DNA from 2 places in the Streptomyces sp. DSM 118878 genome. Region 2 is predicted to be linked to the other one. Evidence: riboswitches for the same ligand, from Rfam matches in the RefSeq annotation. Region 2 holds a riboswitch; the other holds the start of a gene.

Region 1 (7,506 bases), 4.3 Mb from region 2:
CGACGCGGAGGTGCAGGTGAGCCGCTCCACCCCTTCGATGTCGAGGGCGAAGGGTTCGCCGCGCGCGGCCACGATCTGCTCGTTGAGGAGGGCGTAGCGGTCGACGTCGGAGAGGTTGGCCGAGGTCAGGTCGGCGCTGTTCAACGTCGGCAGAATACCGATCATGACAATACCGGCGTCGAGTTCGTTCGCTTTTCTATGGGCGTAGTTGAGGCCGGTGCGCAGTTCTTCGGCGAGCTGGTCGAGAACGCGCCCGCCGAGCCGGTGCGGGGCAATATTCACTTCCAGGTTGAACATTCCGAGTTCGGTCTGGAAATCCCGGCTCGCGATGCGCTCCAAAACCTGCGCATTCAACATTCTCGGCAGCCCGTCGGGCCCGGCCAGATTCAGCTCGATCTCCAGCCCCATGAGATTCTGTGGCCGGTCGAACCGCTCCTCCTCCAGCAGCCGCTCAAGCCCCGCGAGGCACTTCTGGAGCTTACTCCGATAGCGGTCCCGTTCGGACAGATCGAACGCGCCCGCCGCGACCTTGTCCCCCATCGCCTTGTCCCTTCTCGCCCGGGCAGCCGGGGGCCCGGCCGCTGTGTACGGGGGATGATGCCCAACCAATATGATCCGTAACGCCTCGCGGGGCGCAGCCGGCGAGTAGGCTCGGTGCCGTCGTGTCCCGGCACATTCACCGGGCATGCGTCAGAGTGCAGATTCTTTCCGGTGAGCTTGGTCAAAAACACCGACGGGAATCGGCCGACCGCTCCCATCGACACATCTGAGGTCACGGGAGTGACACCCTTGTGGAATGGGGAGAAAAACCGCATTATGACGGCTCGATAAGTCCTTGCCGGAAATATCGATCATGGTTAGATGAAACAACGGCCGAACACGCATCGTATAAACTCCGCTTTCGAGGCAGAGTTCTGGCGCCCCGGTCCCCCCGGCCCCGCCCCTCTGGCCCGAAGCTGACAGCGCCGTCACGCACCCGCCCCGCTCCACCGTGCCTGTCGAATGAGAGAGGCGACCCACCATGCCGCTGCATGTTCCTCCTGCCCCCGCGCCCGCCCTGCGCAGCGTCCTCGCGGCACTCGGTTCCCCCACTGCCGTACGTGAGGCACGCACCCCCACCCTGCGTGCGGCCCACGGCCCGTTGAGCCCGGAACTCCCGCTGCCCGTCCACGTCCTGGACCGCATCACCCCCGGTGGCACGTCGCCCACGCGCCTCGCCGGCTGGCGGTTCCTGATCCGCGGCGGTGAGCGGGCCCTCGCCGCGGCCGACACCATGCTCACGCCGGACGGCTGGGCCTTCTCACACTTCTTCGAGGGCCCCTACATCGCCTCCACGGAACGGGCCCTGCGGCACGCCGAGGCCATGCCGATGCCCTGCCAGCCCCGGCTGCTCTCCGTGCCCGAGCTGTACATGCTGACGCTCTGGCTGCACCGCGACTGCACGGACGACGGCGCCGAGGGCCCGCTCGCGGCCACCGATCTGCTGGTGCCCCTCGCGCCCGCGCCGCCCGGCATCGCGGCCCACCGTCCGCACCGGGTGGCCGAGTTGCTCCAGGTCCTCACCCTGCGGCTGTCCCCCAGCCCCCTGTTGAGGTCGCCCGTCTGACGAACGCCGGGCCCTCGCGTCCCTTCGTGCCCCGCTGCCCCCGGCCGCGGGGCACGACGCTGTTCCCACCCAAGTGGACTAGCCTGGCCGGGCCATCCCGAACCACCCGAAGAGGCAGGGGAGTTGGACTGAACCGTTCGGCCGGGTGATACGTCATTAAGCAGTAGGAACCGCTGCCGCGAAATCCCTGCGGATTGACGCCCGTAGGGCAACACTGGGACCGGACCAACTACAACGGGGGGCGGTCATGAGCACCGCGACAAACCGCAGGACAGACGTCACAGCCATCACACCGCAGCGAAAGAACCCTTCCATGTGCCAGCACCAACCACCGTGCCCGACAGCCGACTCCGCCGACCGGGAGGCCGCGCTCCTCGCGGCGAGCCACCCGGAACAGGGCTGGAGCCTGCTGTGCAACGGCGTCCTGCTCTTCGAGGACACCGGTGAGCTGCTGCCGGACGGCCAGATCATCGCCCCGCACCGACCGCTGGGCACCGACCAGATCATGACGGCCGCCTGATCGCCGCCGGCACAGCCGCACGGACGGACATCCCGCGCGATCCACATGATCGCGGCAGACAGCCGAGGGGCCGGCCCGGAGAACACTCTCCGGACCGGCCCCGACGCATGCCCGTGGCGCACGGGCACCGGCATCAGTCCTCGTACGCGTCCAGCGGCGGGCAGGAGCAGACGAGGTTCCGGTCGCCGTACGCCTGGTCGATGCGGCGCACCGGCGGCCAGTACTTGTCCGAGGGGGCGACTCCGGCGGGGAAGACGGCCTCCTCGCGGCTGTAACCGTGCTCCCACTCGCCGCTCAGCGCGGCGGCGGTGTGCGGGGCGTTGCGCAGCGGGTTGTCGTCGGCGGCCCACTCGCCGGAGCCGACCTTCTCGATCTCCCGGCGGATGGCGATCATCGCCTCGCAGAACCGGTCGATCTCGTTCAGGTCCTCGCTCTCCGTCGGCTCGATCATCAGCGTCCCCGCCACCGGGAACGACATGGTCGGCGCGTGGAAGCCGTAGTCGATGAGCCGCTTGGCGATGTCGTCGACGCTGACGCCGGTCGCCTTGCTGAGCGGCCGCAGGTCGACGATGCACTCGTGTGCGACGAGACCGGCGGGGCCGGTGTAGAGCACGGGGTAGTGCGGCTCCAGGCGCTTGGCGATGTAGTTGGCGGAGAGCACCGCGACCTGGGAGGCGCGCTTGAGGCCCTCGCCGCCCATGAGGCGCACGTACGACCAGGAGATCGGCAGGATTCCGGCGGAACCCCACGGCGCCGCGGAGATCGGTCCCACGCCGGTCTCGGGACCGGCGGCGGGCTGCAGCGGGTGGTTCGGGAGGTAGGGCGCGAGGTGCTCGCGGACGCCGACCGGGCCGACGCCGGGGCCGCCGCCGCCGTGCGGGATGCAGAAGGTCTTGTGCAGGTTCAGGTGCGAGACGTCGCCGCCGAAGTGGCCCGGCTTGGCGAGACCCACCAGCGCGTTGAGGTTGGCCCCGTCCACGTACACCTGGCCGCCGGCCTCGTGCACCTCCGCGCAGATGTCGGCGACGTGCTCCTCGAAGACGCCGTGCGTCGAGGGGTAGGTGATCATCAGCACGGCCAGCTCGTCGCGGTGCTTCTCGATCTTGGCCCGCAGGTCCTCGACGTCGACCTCGCCGTCGTCGGCGGTCTTGACGACCACGACCTTCATGCCCGCCATGACGGCGCTCGCCGCGTTCGTCCCGTGCGCGGAGGAGGGGATGAGGCAGACGGTGCGCTGCTCGTCGCCGTTGGCCCGGTGGTACCCGCGTACGGCGAGCAGTCCGGCCAGCTCGCCCTGCGATCCGGCGTTGGGCTGGAGGGAGACCTTGTCGTACCCGGTGACCTCGGCGAGCCGCTCCTCCAGCTCACGGATGAGGGTGAGATAGCCCTGCGCCTGCTCGGCGGGCGCGAAGGGGTGCAGCTGCCCGAACTCGGGCCAGGTGACCGGCTCCATCTCGGTGGTCGCGTTGAGCTTCATGGTGCAGGAGCCCAGCGGGATCATGCCCCGGTCGAGCGCGTAGTCGCGGTCGGCGAGCCTGCGCAGGTAGCGCAGCATCGAGGTCTCGGAGCGGTACTGGTGGAAGACCGGGTGCGCGAGGTAGTCATCGGTGCGCAGCAGGCCCTCGGGCAGCGTGTCGGCGGCGGTGGCGTCGAGCGCGTCCACGTCGGCGTCGACGCCGAAGGCGCCCCACACCGCGCTGAGCTGCCGGCGCGTGGTCGTCTCGTCGCAGGACAGGGAGACGTGGTCGGCGTCGACGAGGTGGATGTTGGCGCCGGCCTCGCGGACGGCGGCGACCAGTTCCGCGGCCTTGCCGGGCGCCCGCACCGTGATCGTGTCGAAGTAGGCGCCGTGGACGACCTCGTAACCGCCGCCGGTGAGCCCGGCGGCGAGCAGCGTGGCATACCGGTGGGTGCGGCGCGCGATGGACTTCAGGCCCTCGGGCCCGTGGTACACGGCGTACATCCCGGCCATGACGGCGAGCAGCACCTGGGCGGTACAGATGTTGCTGGTGGCCTTCTCGCGGCGGATGTGCTGCTCACGGGTCTGGAGCGCGAGCCGGTAGGCCTTGTTGCCGTCGGCGTCGACCGAGACGCCCACCAGACGCCCCGGCAGGCTGCGCGCGAAGTTCTCGCGCACCGCCATGTAACCGGCGTGCGGCCCGCCGAACCCCATGGGGACGCCGAAGCGCTGGGTCGTGCCGACGGCGATGTCGGCGCCCAGCTCGCCGGGCGAGGTGAGCAGCGTCAGGGCGAGCAGGTCGGCGGCGACGGTGACGACCGCGCCGAGCTCGTGCGCCCGGTCGATCAGCGGCTTGATGTCGCGGACGGCACCGGAGGCGCCCGGGTACTGCACCAGCAGACCGACGATGCCGCGCTCGGCGACCTCGGCCGGGATGCCGTCGCTCAGGTCGGCGACGACGATCTCGACGCCGGCCGGCTCGGCGCGCGTCTCGATGACGGCGATGGTCTGCGGCAGCGCGTCCGCGTCGACCACGTACACGCCGTTCTTGACCTTGCCCATGCGCCGCGAGAGGGCCATGGCCTCGGCGGCGGCGGTGCCCTCGTCGAGCAGGGAGGCGCCGGAGGTGGGCAGACCGGTCAGCTCGGCGACCATGGTCTGGAAGTTCAGCAGCGCCTCCAGGCGCCCCTGCGAGATCTCGGGCTGGTACGGCGTGTAGGCGGTGTACCAGGCGGGGTTCTCCATCACGTTCCGCAGGATCACCGGCGGCGTGAACGTCCCGTAGTACCCGAGGCCGATCATGGAGTCCAGGACCTGGTTGCGGTCGGCGAGCGAACGCAGTTCGGCGAGGACCTCGGCCTCGCTGCGGGCGCCGGGCAGGTCGAGCGCCTCGGCGTTCTTGATCACATCCGGCACCGCGGCGGCCGTGAGGTCGTCCAGCGAGCCGTACCCGACCTGGGCGAGCATCTTGGCCTGGGCCGCGGCGTCGGGCCCTATGTGCCGCTGCTCGAAGGGGATGCCCTGCTCCAGTGCGGCGAGCGGGATATGGGTGGCAGTCATTGCGGAGGCCTCCTGGTCTGCACGACCTACGAGGGGTACCTCGGCGCGGGTACCCGGACGGCCTCCCCCTCTGTCATCTCAACCTGAGAGCTTCACCGGCGACACCCTCGACCTGCGAGGACGCCGACCGGCTTTCACCGTCGGTGAGGGAGGATTCCGGGCGTGCCCGCCCGACGCCCGCCCTGCTTTCCAGAGTGACCTCGTCCGTGCGGTACGGGTGCCTGAGAGATTCCGGGGAGGATTTGCTCCTTCGGCGCCTCCGGACCCGCGGTCCGGAGAGCTCTCCCGCACGGGATCAGCAGCCGTCGCCAGCCTACCAGCGAGGACCATGGCCGATCCCTCGAGTGGCCGCCTGCCTCGAAGTGCTCTTTCGTAGTGAGTACGAACGAACAATGATGAGTTGTCCCCATATCCCGGTGTCCGTCACCCCGCGACCAGCTGGAGGGCCCGTGCGAACCGACATCGATCCGCGCAACCTGATCGGCCGCAAGGCGTTCGACCGGAACGGGGCGAAAATCGGCACGATCGACGAGATCTACCTCGACGACGCCACCGGCGCCCCGGAGTGGGCGGCGATACGCACGGGCCTGTTCAGCCGCGACGCCTTCGTCCCGCTGGAGCCGAGCGAACTCGTCGGCGACGGCACCCTCCGCATCCCCTTCGACCGCGCCCTGATCAAGGACGCCCCCGACTTCGGCGTCGGCCGCCACCTCTCCCCGGCGCAGGAGGTCCAGCTCTACCACCACTACGGTCTGGACACGACAGCTCCGCTCGCTCCCCCTGCGGACCTCGATTTCGGCCACGTGGCAGACCAGGACCCGGCCTGACCCGCCCCTCGCGACGAGTCCGCCGGCCGGCCTTCGGCCGTCACCCCCGGTCCAGCGGCGGCCCCCCGTCCACCAGCGGCAGCGGCTCCGCCGGCTCCAGTTTCGGGTCGTCCGTCCTGAACGTGCGCACGCGGCCCGGCTCCGACTGCGGCGTCTCGAAGCGCACCGTCACCCGGCCGAGGCCGCTGCCCTGCACCCAGCCGTGTCCGTACTCGGCGTGCCGCACATCGTGACCGGCCGCCCAGCGGCGCTCCACCGGCGGCTCAGGCGCCTCGGCGGGCTCCGTCTCCGGGCCGAGGACGGCCTCGCCCCGCACCGGCTCCGGCACCTCGTCCGCGGGCTCCGCGACAGCCTCTGCGGCCTGCGCGGCCTCCGCGGCCTGTGCGAAGAGGTCCTCCTGTGTGTAGTCGGCGAGCCCCGTGACGCCCACGCCGAGCAGCCGCACGCCTCCCGTGGTGTCCACGGACTCCAGGAGCCGCGCCGCGGCCTCCCTGACCACCGCGGGGTCGTCCGTGGGCCCGCGCAGCGTCTCGGACCGCGTCAGGGTCGAGAAGTCGAAGCGCCGCACCTTCAGCACGATGGTCCTTCCGGAGTGCCCCGCGGCCCGCAGCCGCTGCACGCACCGGTCGGCGAGCCGCGCGACCTCCGTCCTGACCCGCACCCGGTCGTGGATGTCCACGTCGTACGTGTCCTCGACGCTCACCGACTTGGTGTCCCGCTCGGCCACCACGGGCCGCTCGTCGTGCGCCAGCGCCATCGCGTACAGCGAGACCCCGTGCGCCTTCCCGAGCAGCCGGACGAGCTCGTCCTCCCCGGCCTCCGCGATCTCCTCGACCGTGGTGATCCCGGCCCGCCGCAGATGGTCACCCGTGGCAGGCCCCACCCCGGGCAGCGTCCGCACCGACATCGGCGCGAGCAGCGCCCGCTCCGTGCCCGGCGCGATCAGCACGAGCCCGTCCGGCTTGGCCTCCTCCGAGGCGATCTTCGCCAGCATCTTGCAGACGGCGAGCCCCACCGACCCCGTCAGCCCGGTGACCGCCTTGATGTCCGCCCGCAGCCGCTCCCCCACGGCCCTCGCCGACACCGCGTCGTCCGCGACGCCGCCCGCCTCCAGGTCCACGAAGGCCTCGTCCAGGCTGAGCGGCTCCACCAGGGGCGACAGCTCCCGCAGCAGCCCCATCACCTGCTCGCTGATCTCGCGGTAGAGACCGAAGCGGGGCACGAGATAGGCCGCGTTCGGCGCGAGTCTGCGCGCCTGGCCCATGGGCATCGCGGAGTGCACACCGAAGAGCCGCGCCTCGTAGGACGCCGTGGCCACCACGCCTCGCGGACCGAGACCGCCCACCACCACGGCCTTTCCGCGCAGACTGGGCTTCGCGGCCTGTTCCGCGGACGCGTAGAAGGCATCCATGTCCAGATGCAGGATCGTCGGCGCGCTTCTCACGACGTCGATGCTGCCCTACGCCACTGACAACGCCCCGTCCGCCCGCCTCAGACGGCCTTGTTGCGCCGCCTGGCGAGCTCGTCGGCGGGG
Region 2 (7,506 bases):
TTGAACTGCTTGCCGGAGAAGTTCAGGCGCATGCCGTGGGTGAGGTGGCCGCCGTGCGCCAGGTCCAGGCCGAGGATCGTGTCGCCGGGCTTGGCGATGGCGAAGAGGGCGGCCTGGTTCGCGGAGGCGCCGGAGTGCGGCTGGACGTTGGCGTACTCGGCGCCGAACAGGTCCTTGATCCGGTCGATCGCGATCTGCTCGGCGACGTCGACGTGCTCGCAGCCGCCGTAGTAGCGGCGGCCCGGGTAGCCCTCGGCGTACTTGTTCGTGAGGACGGTGCCCTGGGCCTCCATGACGGCGACCGGAGCGAAGTTCTCCGAGGCGATCATTTCCAGGGTCGACTGCTGGCGGTGGAGCTCGGCGTCGACGGCGGCGGCGACGTCCGGGTCCAGCTCGTGGAGAGGGGTGTTCAGAAGCGACATCACACGGTCCCTATCGGTAATGGTCAGCCGGCGGCGAAGGCGGTGTACTCATCGGCGGAGAGCAGATCGTCCGGCTCGTCCGTGATGCGCACCTTGAACAGCCATCCGCCCTCGAAGGGAGCGGAATTGACCAGCGAGGGGTCGTCGACGACGTCCTGGTTGGCGGCGACGACCTCGCCGTTGACCGGGGAGTAGAGGTCGCTGACCGACTTGGTCGACTCCAGCTCGCCGCAGGTCTCGCCCGCGGTCACCGTGTCACCGACCTCCGGAAGCTGCACGAAGACGACGTCACCGAGCGCGTTGGCCGCGTGCTCCGTGATGCCGATGGTCGACACGCCCTCCTCGGCGGCCGACAGCCACTCGTGCTCCTTGCTGTAACGCAGCTGCTGGGGGTTGCTCATGTCCTGAATTCTCCTGTACGCGGATGGGTGCTGCGGAACGGGGACGGTGTGCGTGGGGTCACTCACGGCGCTACGGTGCCGTGGCCCCGCGCACCGAGTGTCACTTCTGGCGCTTGTAGAACGGCAGAGCCACGACCTCGTACGGCTCGTGGGTGCCGCGGATGTCCACGCCCACGCCCCGCGTCCCGGGGGCGGCGTGCCCGGCGTCGACGTACGCCATGGCGATCGGCTTGCCCAGCGTCGGCGACGGGGCGCCGGAGGTGACCTCGCCGATGACCTTGCCGTCGGCGACCACGGGGAAGCCCGCGCGCGGCACCCGGCGGCCCTCGGCGACCAGACCGACCAGCTTGCGCGGCGGGGCGGTCTCGGCGCGCTCGGCGGCGGCCGCGAGGGCGGCGCGGCCCAGGAAGTTCTCCGACTGCGAGGTCTTCTCGAACTTCACGACCCGGCCGAGACCGGCGTCGAACGGCGTGAGCCCGGCGGTCAGCTCGTGCCCGTACAGCGGCATGCCCGCTTCGAGGCGCAGGGTGTCGCGGCAGGAGAGGCCGGCCGGGACCATGCCGACCGGCGTGCCCGCCTCCATCAGCGCGCCCCACAGCTTCTCCGCGTCACCGGGGGCGACGAAGAGCTCGAAGCCGTCCTCGCCGGTGTAACCCGTACGGGCGATCAGCGCGGGGACGCCCGCGACGGTGCCGGGCAGGCCCGCGTAGTACTTCAGGCCGTCGAGGTCGGCGTCGGTCAGGGACTTCAGGATGCCGGGGGACTCGGGGCCCTGGACGGCGAGCAGCGCGTACGCGTCGTGGTCGTCGCGGACCTCGGCGTCGAATCCGGCCGCCCGGCCGGTCAGCTCGGCCAGGACGGTCCCCGCGTTGGAGGCGTTGGCGACGACCATGTACTCGGTCTCGCCGAGGCGGTAGACGATCAGGTCGTCCAGGATGCCGCCGTCCTCGGCGACGATCATCGTGTAGCGGGCGCGGCCGAGACCGACGGAGCCGATGTTGCCGACCAGCGCGAAGTTCAGGAAGTCGACGGCCTCGGGTCCCGTGACCGTGATCTCGCCCATGTGGGAGAGGTCGAAGAGGCCGGCCTTGGTGCGTACGGCGTTGTGCTCGTCGCGCTCGCTGGCGTACCGCAGCGGCATGTCCCAGCCCGCGAAGTCGGTCATGGTCGCGCCGAGCGCGCGATGCACGGCGTCGAGGGCGGTGAGGCGGGGGGCAGTGCTCATGAAGGGAACTCCCAGGGCATGACGGGCGAGGTCGATCCTCCCCATCTGTCATCGGAACCTGAGAGGTTCGCCGCGAGCGTCCCGGCTTCGGGACGTCCGGCTTGCACCTTGGGTGGGACCGTGGAAACGGTCCGCTTTTCAGATGTGCCTCGCCCGCGCGGTACGGGGCCTGAGAGATTCAAGGGAGGGACTTGCTCCTTCGGCGCCCCAGAACGTCATACGCACAACGTCGTACGACGGCTGCTGGGAACTCTCCCGCGCGGATTCAAACGGCCGGTATGGAGTTGCGGGCACATCATTGCACGCGACTCCCGGGAGGGGGACCCGTGGCCCTGGACGCCCCCTTTTGGGGCACCTCGGACCTGGGCACCCTTGTGCCGCATTACCTTCTCTTTACACTTGCCGGGGAAAGCAGTACGTGACAGCTACGGGGAGGCCGATCACGGTGCGCAGCAGGACCAGTGGCTATGCCACGACCACGGGGGTGGCGCTGCCGGGGCAGGCCGCCGCCCCGCCCCGGGAGAGCTGCGTACCGCTGCTTCCGGTGGCCGTCGTCCGGGACCTGCGGCAGCGGGCGGGACACAGCCCGCACCGCCTCACCTTCGACGAGGGCGACCTGGTCGTCGTCTCCGGGCTGCCCGGTGGCGGAAAGTCGACGCTGATGCGGCAGGCCGTCACGGGTCCGCGTGTCGACTCCCAGGACACCCGCGACCGCTGGGCGGCGCGCATGCCGCGTCACCTCCCGTACGCGGTGTACCGCCCCCTCGTCCGCCTCGCGCACTACGCGGGACTGCGCCGCACCCTGCGCTCGGGGGTGAGCGTCGTCGTGCACGACTGCGGCACCCAGACCTGGGTGCGCCGCTGGCTGGCCCGCGAGGCGGCGCGGCGCGGCAGGACGCTGCACCTGCTCCTCCTCGACGTGCCCGCGGACACCGCGCTGGAGGGCCAGCGCGAGCGGGGGCGCGGCGTCTCGCGGTACGCGTTCGCGCGGCACCGCAGGACGATCGGCCGCCTGGTCGGCGACGCCGAGCGGGGCGAGCTGCCGCGCGGCTGCGGCTCCGCGGTGCTCATGGACCGCGCGGCGGCGCGGGTGCTGCGGGGGATCGCCTTCGACCGCTGAGAGCTTGTGTCATAGCCCGGCCACGACACAGGCTCCGAGGACCACGGCGGCGCCCGGCGGCGTTAGGGTCGAGCCGCAGGCAGAGCGGTCGCGAGCAGGGGTTGGACTGATGGATTTTCCGGGGCAGGCACAGGCACACCCGTACGTCGGATGGCCGGGCAACGAACTGGAGGAGGTCCTCGCGGCCTCCCTCGGCGCCCCGGCGTCGGCCGGTGGCCGCATCATCGAGGTGCTCGGCCGCAGCCAGGTGTGGATCCCGCTGCCGAACGGCGGCGGCCCCGACAGCGGCACCCTCGACCTGCCGACCCTGGAGATCGAGGGCCAGGCGTACGTCCCCGTCTTCACCTCCGAGCAGCAGTTCCGCCAGGCCCTGGGCGACGCGGTCGACCGCATGGGGTGCACGGTGGCGCCCGCGGTGGAGTTCGCCCGCGGCCTGCCGCCGCAGCTCGGCATCGCGCTGAACCCGGACGGCACCGTCGGCGCCCCCCTGCCGCCCCCGGCCGTGGCCGAGCTCTGCCGGACGGGGCGCACCCCGCTGGACGGGCCCACCACCGGCGGCCGGGTCCGTCTGTACGAGCCGGACTGGCAGCAGGACCCGGTGGACTTCCTGGCCGCCGCCGCGCGGGAGTTCGAGGCGACGGGGGTCGTGCTCACCGCCCGCCGCTGCCTGGCGGCCATCGAGACCGACGAGCCCACCCTCTTCGTCGGCGTCGAGCTGACCACCTTTGAGGGCAACGCCCGCGAACTGCCGATGGAGGCCCTCGGCCGCGCCCTCGGGCAGGTCCCGGTGGCCTGGCCGGTGAACCTCGTCCTGCTCGACGTGGCGCAGGACCCGGTGGGCGACTGGCTGCGCGCCAAGGTGCGGCCCTTCCACCTCCAGGGCTGAACGCATATCAGTACGCGCCGGGCCCGTGGCCGCGTACGTCAAGTCCGCGCAGGGATCGACGCTTAAGCTGGTTGCATGACCCCGCCGGGGCACATGGCACACCGGCGTCTTCGGGGTCGATCGGGTCCACCAGGTTCATCGTGAAGGGGCGGTTACGGGTGAGTGCGTCGGGCACGGCCGCGACAGGGCAGGTCGAGCAGATGCTGCGCCAGGTGACGCCGGGGCGTTACGACGCGTACGAGGCACTGCTGCGCGCGCTCGCCGCCGACGAGGTGTGGATGCTGCTCTGGCACGGCCAGGCGGGATCGCCCGACGCCCAGTACGGGAACATGGAGGTCGAGGGCCTCGGCTACGCGCCCTGTGTGACCTCCGCCCAGGAGCTGTCCGCCAGTGGCTGGAACCGTGGCCATGAGGTGGTGCGCGGCATCGACGTCGCCCGCACCCTCTACCCCGACCTCTACGGCCTCTGGCTCAACCCGCACGCGCCCGGCGGCGGCGTCGGCATCCCGTGGCTGGATCTGCGCCGCATCGCCTGCGGCCTGGACCTCCTGCCCGCAGGACCGCTCAGGCTGACCGAGCCGGCCATCGAGATCCCTCAGTTCTACGCCCTGCTCGCGCAGAACGCGCACCGCACGTCCGCCGTGCGCTCGCTGCGCCGCGCTTGGGTGCAGCCCGCCCTCGGGGCGCCGTATCTGGCCATCGGCCTCGACGTGTACGACACGTCGCCGCCGTCGATCGACGCGGTGCGCGCGATGATGCAGCAGTCCATCGCCGCCGTCCCCGACGGGCTCCCCGTGTCGACCGTCGCGATGTCCGACGATTACGACCCGGTGGCGATGTGGCTACGAGCCAGCACCAGGCCGTTCTACGACCGCGAGGCCCAGGCCGCGCCGGCGCCCGCGGGCGGTTACGGCTACCCGGCGCAGTACTGACCGTTACTGAACAGCGCGAACGGAGACGATGTCCGTTCTGGTGTGACAGGGGCCCTATGGTCTCCCGTGGCGCTTTGTGACCCAACTGCCCCGTGTTCGCACCCCGTTCACACGCGTCCGCATAACGGAACACCTCGAACAGCATCACGGTTGCGCATCCATTCACCTTCAAGACTGGTAACAGATCGCGACGTGGATGAAGACTCCCGCTCCAGGGGCCTTCGCCCCTGTGTACGACGGACGATCACGTCGCTACAGCGGCAAGTGCGGGCCGGTCACCACCGGTTGAGAGGGGTCCCTGCCACGATGACGGCACCATTGCATGACACACCTGCGGACGCGGACCCGACTGAGGACGTCGCTCCCGCAGCTGGTGCAGGGGTGAAGAAGGTCGAGGGTCGGTCCCTCAAGCAGATCGCCTGGAACCGCCTGAAGCGGGACAAGGTCGCCCTCGCGGGCGGCATCACCGTGGTTCTCCTGGTCCTGGTCGCTGTTTTCGCGCCCCTGATCGTGAGCCTGCTCGGCCACCCGCCCAACGACTTCCACCAGGACGAGCTCGATGAGCTGACCAACCTGCCCAAGGGCGCGCTCGGCGGTGTGAGCGGCGACTTCCTCTTCGGGGTCGAGCCCAACAAGGGCCGCGACGTCTTCAGCCGCATCGTCTACGGCGCCCGGATCTCGCTCCTCGTGGCGTTCCTCGCGGCCATCGTCGCCGTGGTGCTCGGCACCCTCTTCGGGATCATCGCCGGCTACTTCGGCGGCTGGGTCGACGCCCTGATCAGCCGCGTGATGGACGTGCTGCTCTCGTTCCCGCAGCTGCTCTTCATCATCTCCCTGGTCTCCGTGCTCCCCGACGACCTGCTGGGCCTGACCGGCACCAGCGTCCGCGTCGCGATCCTCGTCCTGGTCATCGGCTTCTTCGGCTGGCCGTACGTCGGACGCATCGTCAGGGGCCAGACCCTTTCGCTGCGTGAGCGCGAGTACGTCGAGGCGGCCCGCAGCCTCGGCGGCGGCAAGCGCCACATCCTGTTCCGCGAGCTGCTGCCCAATCTGGTCGCGCCGATCACCGTCTACGCGACGCTGATGATCCCGACCAACATCCTCACGGAGGCGGCCCTGAGCTTCCTCGGCGCCGGTGTGAAGCCGCCGACGGCCTCCTGGGGCGGCATGCTGCGCGACGCGCTCGAAACCTACGAGCACGACCCGATGTTCATGGTCTTCCCCGGTGTGACGATCTTCATCACCGTCCTGGCCTTCAACCTCTTCGGCGACGGGCTGCGTGACGCGCTCGACCCGAAGGGGACGCGCTAGAAGTCCTCGACCGACTTGCCCCTGCCGCATGTCAGGTGGCTCTACCCCCATGGTTCTCCGGCAGCAGACGGCCAGGGACCGCGAATCTCGGAGGTTACGAGAAAATGCCCACAGTTTCCTCGAAACGTCGGCTCACCGCTGGTGCGGCCCTCGTGGTCGCGGCGCTGGTGACCACCACGGCGTGCGGCGGCGGTGACGGTGACGGAGACGACTCGAAGGGTGCCGGCTACAACGCCGCGCTGAACAAGGTCGCCAATCCCTCGAAGAAGACGGGGGGCACGCTGAAGATGGTCGGCAAGCAGGACCTCGACTCGGCCGACCCCCAGCGTGCCTACTACGGCATGTCGTGGGACTTCATGCGCTTCTACACCCGCCAGCTCATCACGTACGACACCAAGCCGGGCAAGGCGGGCACCAAGCTGGTCCCCGACCTCGCCACCTCCACGGCGAAGATCTCGGACGACGGCAAGACCTACACGTACAAGCTGCGTGATGGCCTGACCTGGGAGGACGGCTCGAAGCTGACCTCCAAGGACATCAAGTACGGCATCGAGCGCGTCTGGGCGGAGGACACCATCACCGGTGGCCCCGGCTACATCAAGCAGACGCTCGACCCCAAGGGCAAGTACAAGGGTCCGTACAAGGGCAAGGGCGAACTCGACGCGATCGAGACCCCCGACGACCAGACCATCATCTTCAAGCTGCCCAAGCGCAACGGTGACTTCGAGCAGTTCCTGGCCATGCCCACCGGTTCGCCGGTGAAGGAGTCCAAGGACACCAAGGCGAAGTACACCCAGCGGCCGTTCTCCTCGGGCCCGTACAAGTTCCAGTCGTACAAGGCCGGCAAGAAGATCGTCCTCGTCCGCAACGACAAGTGGAAGAAGTCCTCGGACCCGATCCGCGCGGCGCTGCCCGACAAGATCGACGTGACGATCTCCGCCAACCTGGAGGAGAACGACAAGAAGTTGATGGCGGGCGACTACGACCTCGACATGAACGGCACGGGCATGACCCAGTCCGGCCGTGTCACCGCCGTGTCGGACCACCGTGACAGCGTCGACAACATGCACACGTCCTTCGTGCGCTACGTCGCCCTGATCCACACGGCGGAGCCCTTCGATGACACCCACTGCCGCAAGGCCGTCTTCTACGCCACCGACTTCGCGAGCCTCCAGCAGACCCGCGGCGGCAAGGTCGCGGCCGGTGACA

Evidence for each region. Region 2 has a riboswitch for glycine ahead of gcvT (glycine cleavage system aminomethyltransferase GcvT). Riboswitches for the same ligand answer to the same signal wherever they lie in the genome.
Region 1: another riboswitch for glycine. It lies ahead of gcvP (aminomethyl-transferring glycine dehydrogenase); the one in region 2 lies ahead of gcvT (glycine cleavage system aminomethyltransferase GcvT).

What each region holds. Positions count from the first base shown of each region.
Region 1 covers NZ_CP193622.1:1,790,878-1,798,383, forward strand. The annotation lists gene ACRAKF_RS07585 (glutamate--cysteine ligase) at 1-540, opposite strand, end outside; gene ACRAKF_RS07590 (hypothetical protein) at 1,022-1,606, shown strand; gene ACRAKF_RS07595 (DUF5999 family protein) at 1,920-2,126, shown strand; gene gcvP (aminomethyl-transferring glycine dehydrogenase) at 2,260-5,145, opposite strand; glycine riboswitch at 5,345-5,443, opposite strand; gene ACRAKF_RS07605 (PRC-barrel domain-containing protein) at 5,595-5,972, shown strand; partial or broken gene ACRAKF_RS07610 (DNA polymerase IV) at 5,891-7,416, opposite strand; gene ACRAKF_RS07615 (MerR family transcriptional regulator) at 7,464-7,506, opposite strand, start outside.
Region 2 covers NZ_CP193622.1:6,043,210-6,050,715, forward strand. The annotation lists gene glyA (serine hydroxymethyltransferase) at 1-422, opposite strand, end outside; gene gcvH (glycine cleavage system protein GcvH) at 446-823, opposite strand; gene gcvT (glycine cleavage system aminomethyltransferase GcvT) at 924-2,048, opposite strand; glycine riboswitch at 2,084-2,196, opposite strand; glycine riboswitch at 2,197-2,316, opposite strand; gene ACRAKF_RS26970 (AAA family ATPase) at 2,488-3,168, shown strand; gene ACRAKF_RS26975 (enhanced serine sensitivity protein SseB) at 3,278-4,054, shown strand; gene ACRAKF_RS26980 (enhanced serine sensitivity protein SseB C-terminal domain-containing protein) at 4,213-4,986, shown strand; gene ACRAKF_RS26985 (ABC transporter permease) at 5,293-6,297, shown strand; gene ACRAKF_RS26990 (ABC transporter substrate-binding protein) at 6,402-7,506, shown strand, end outside.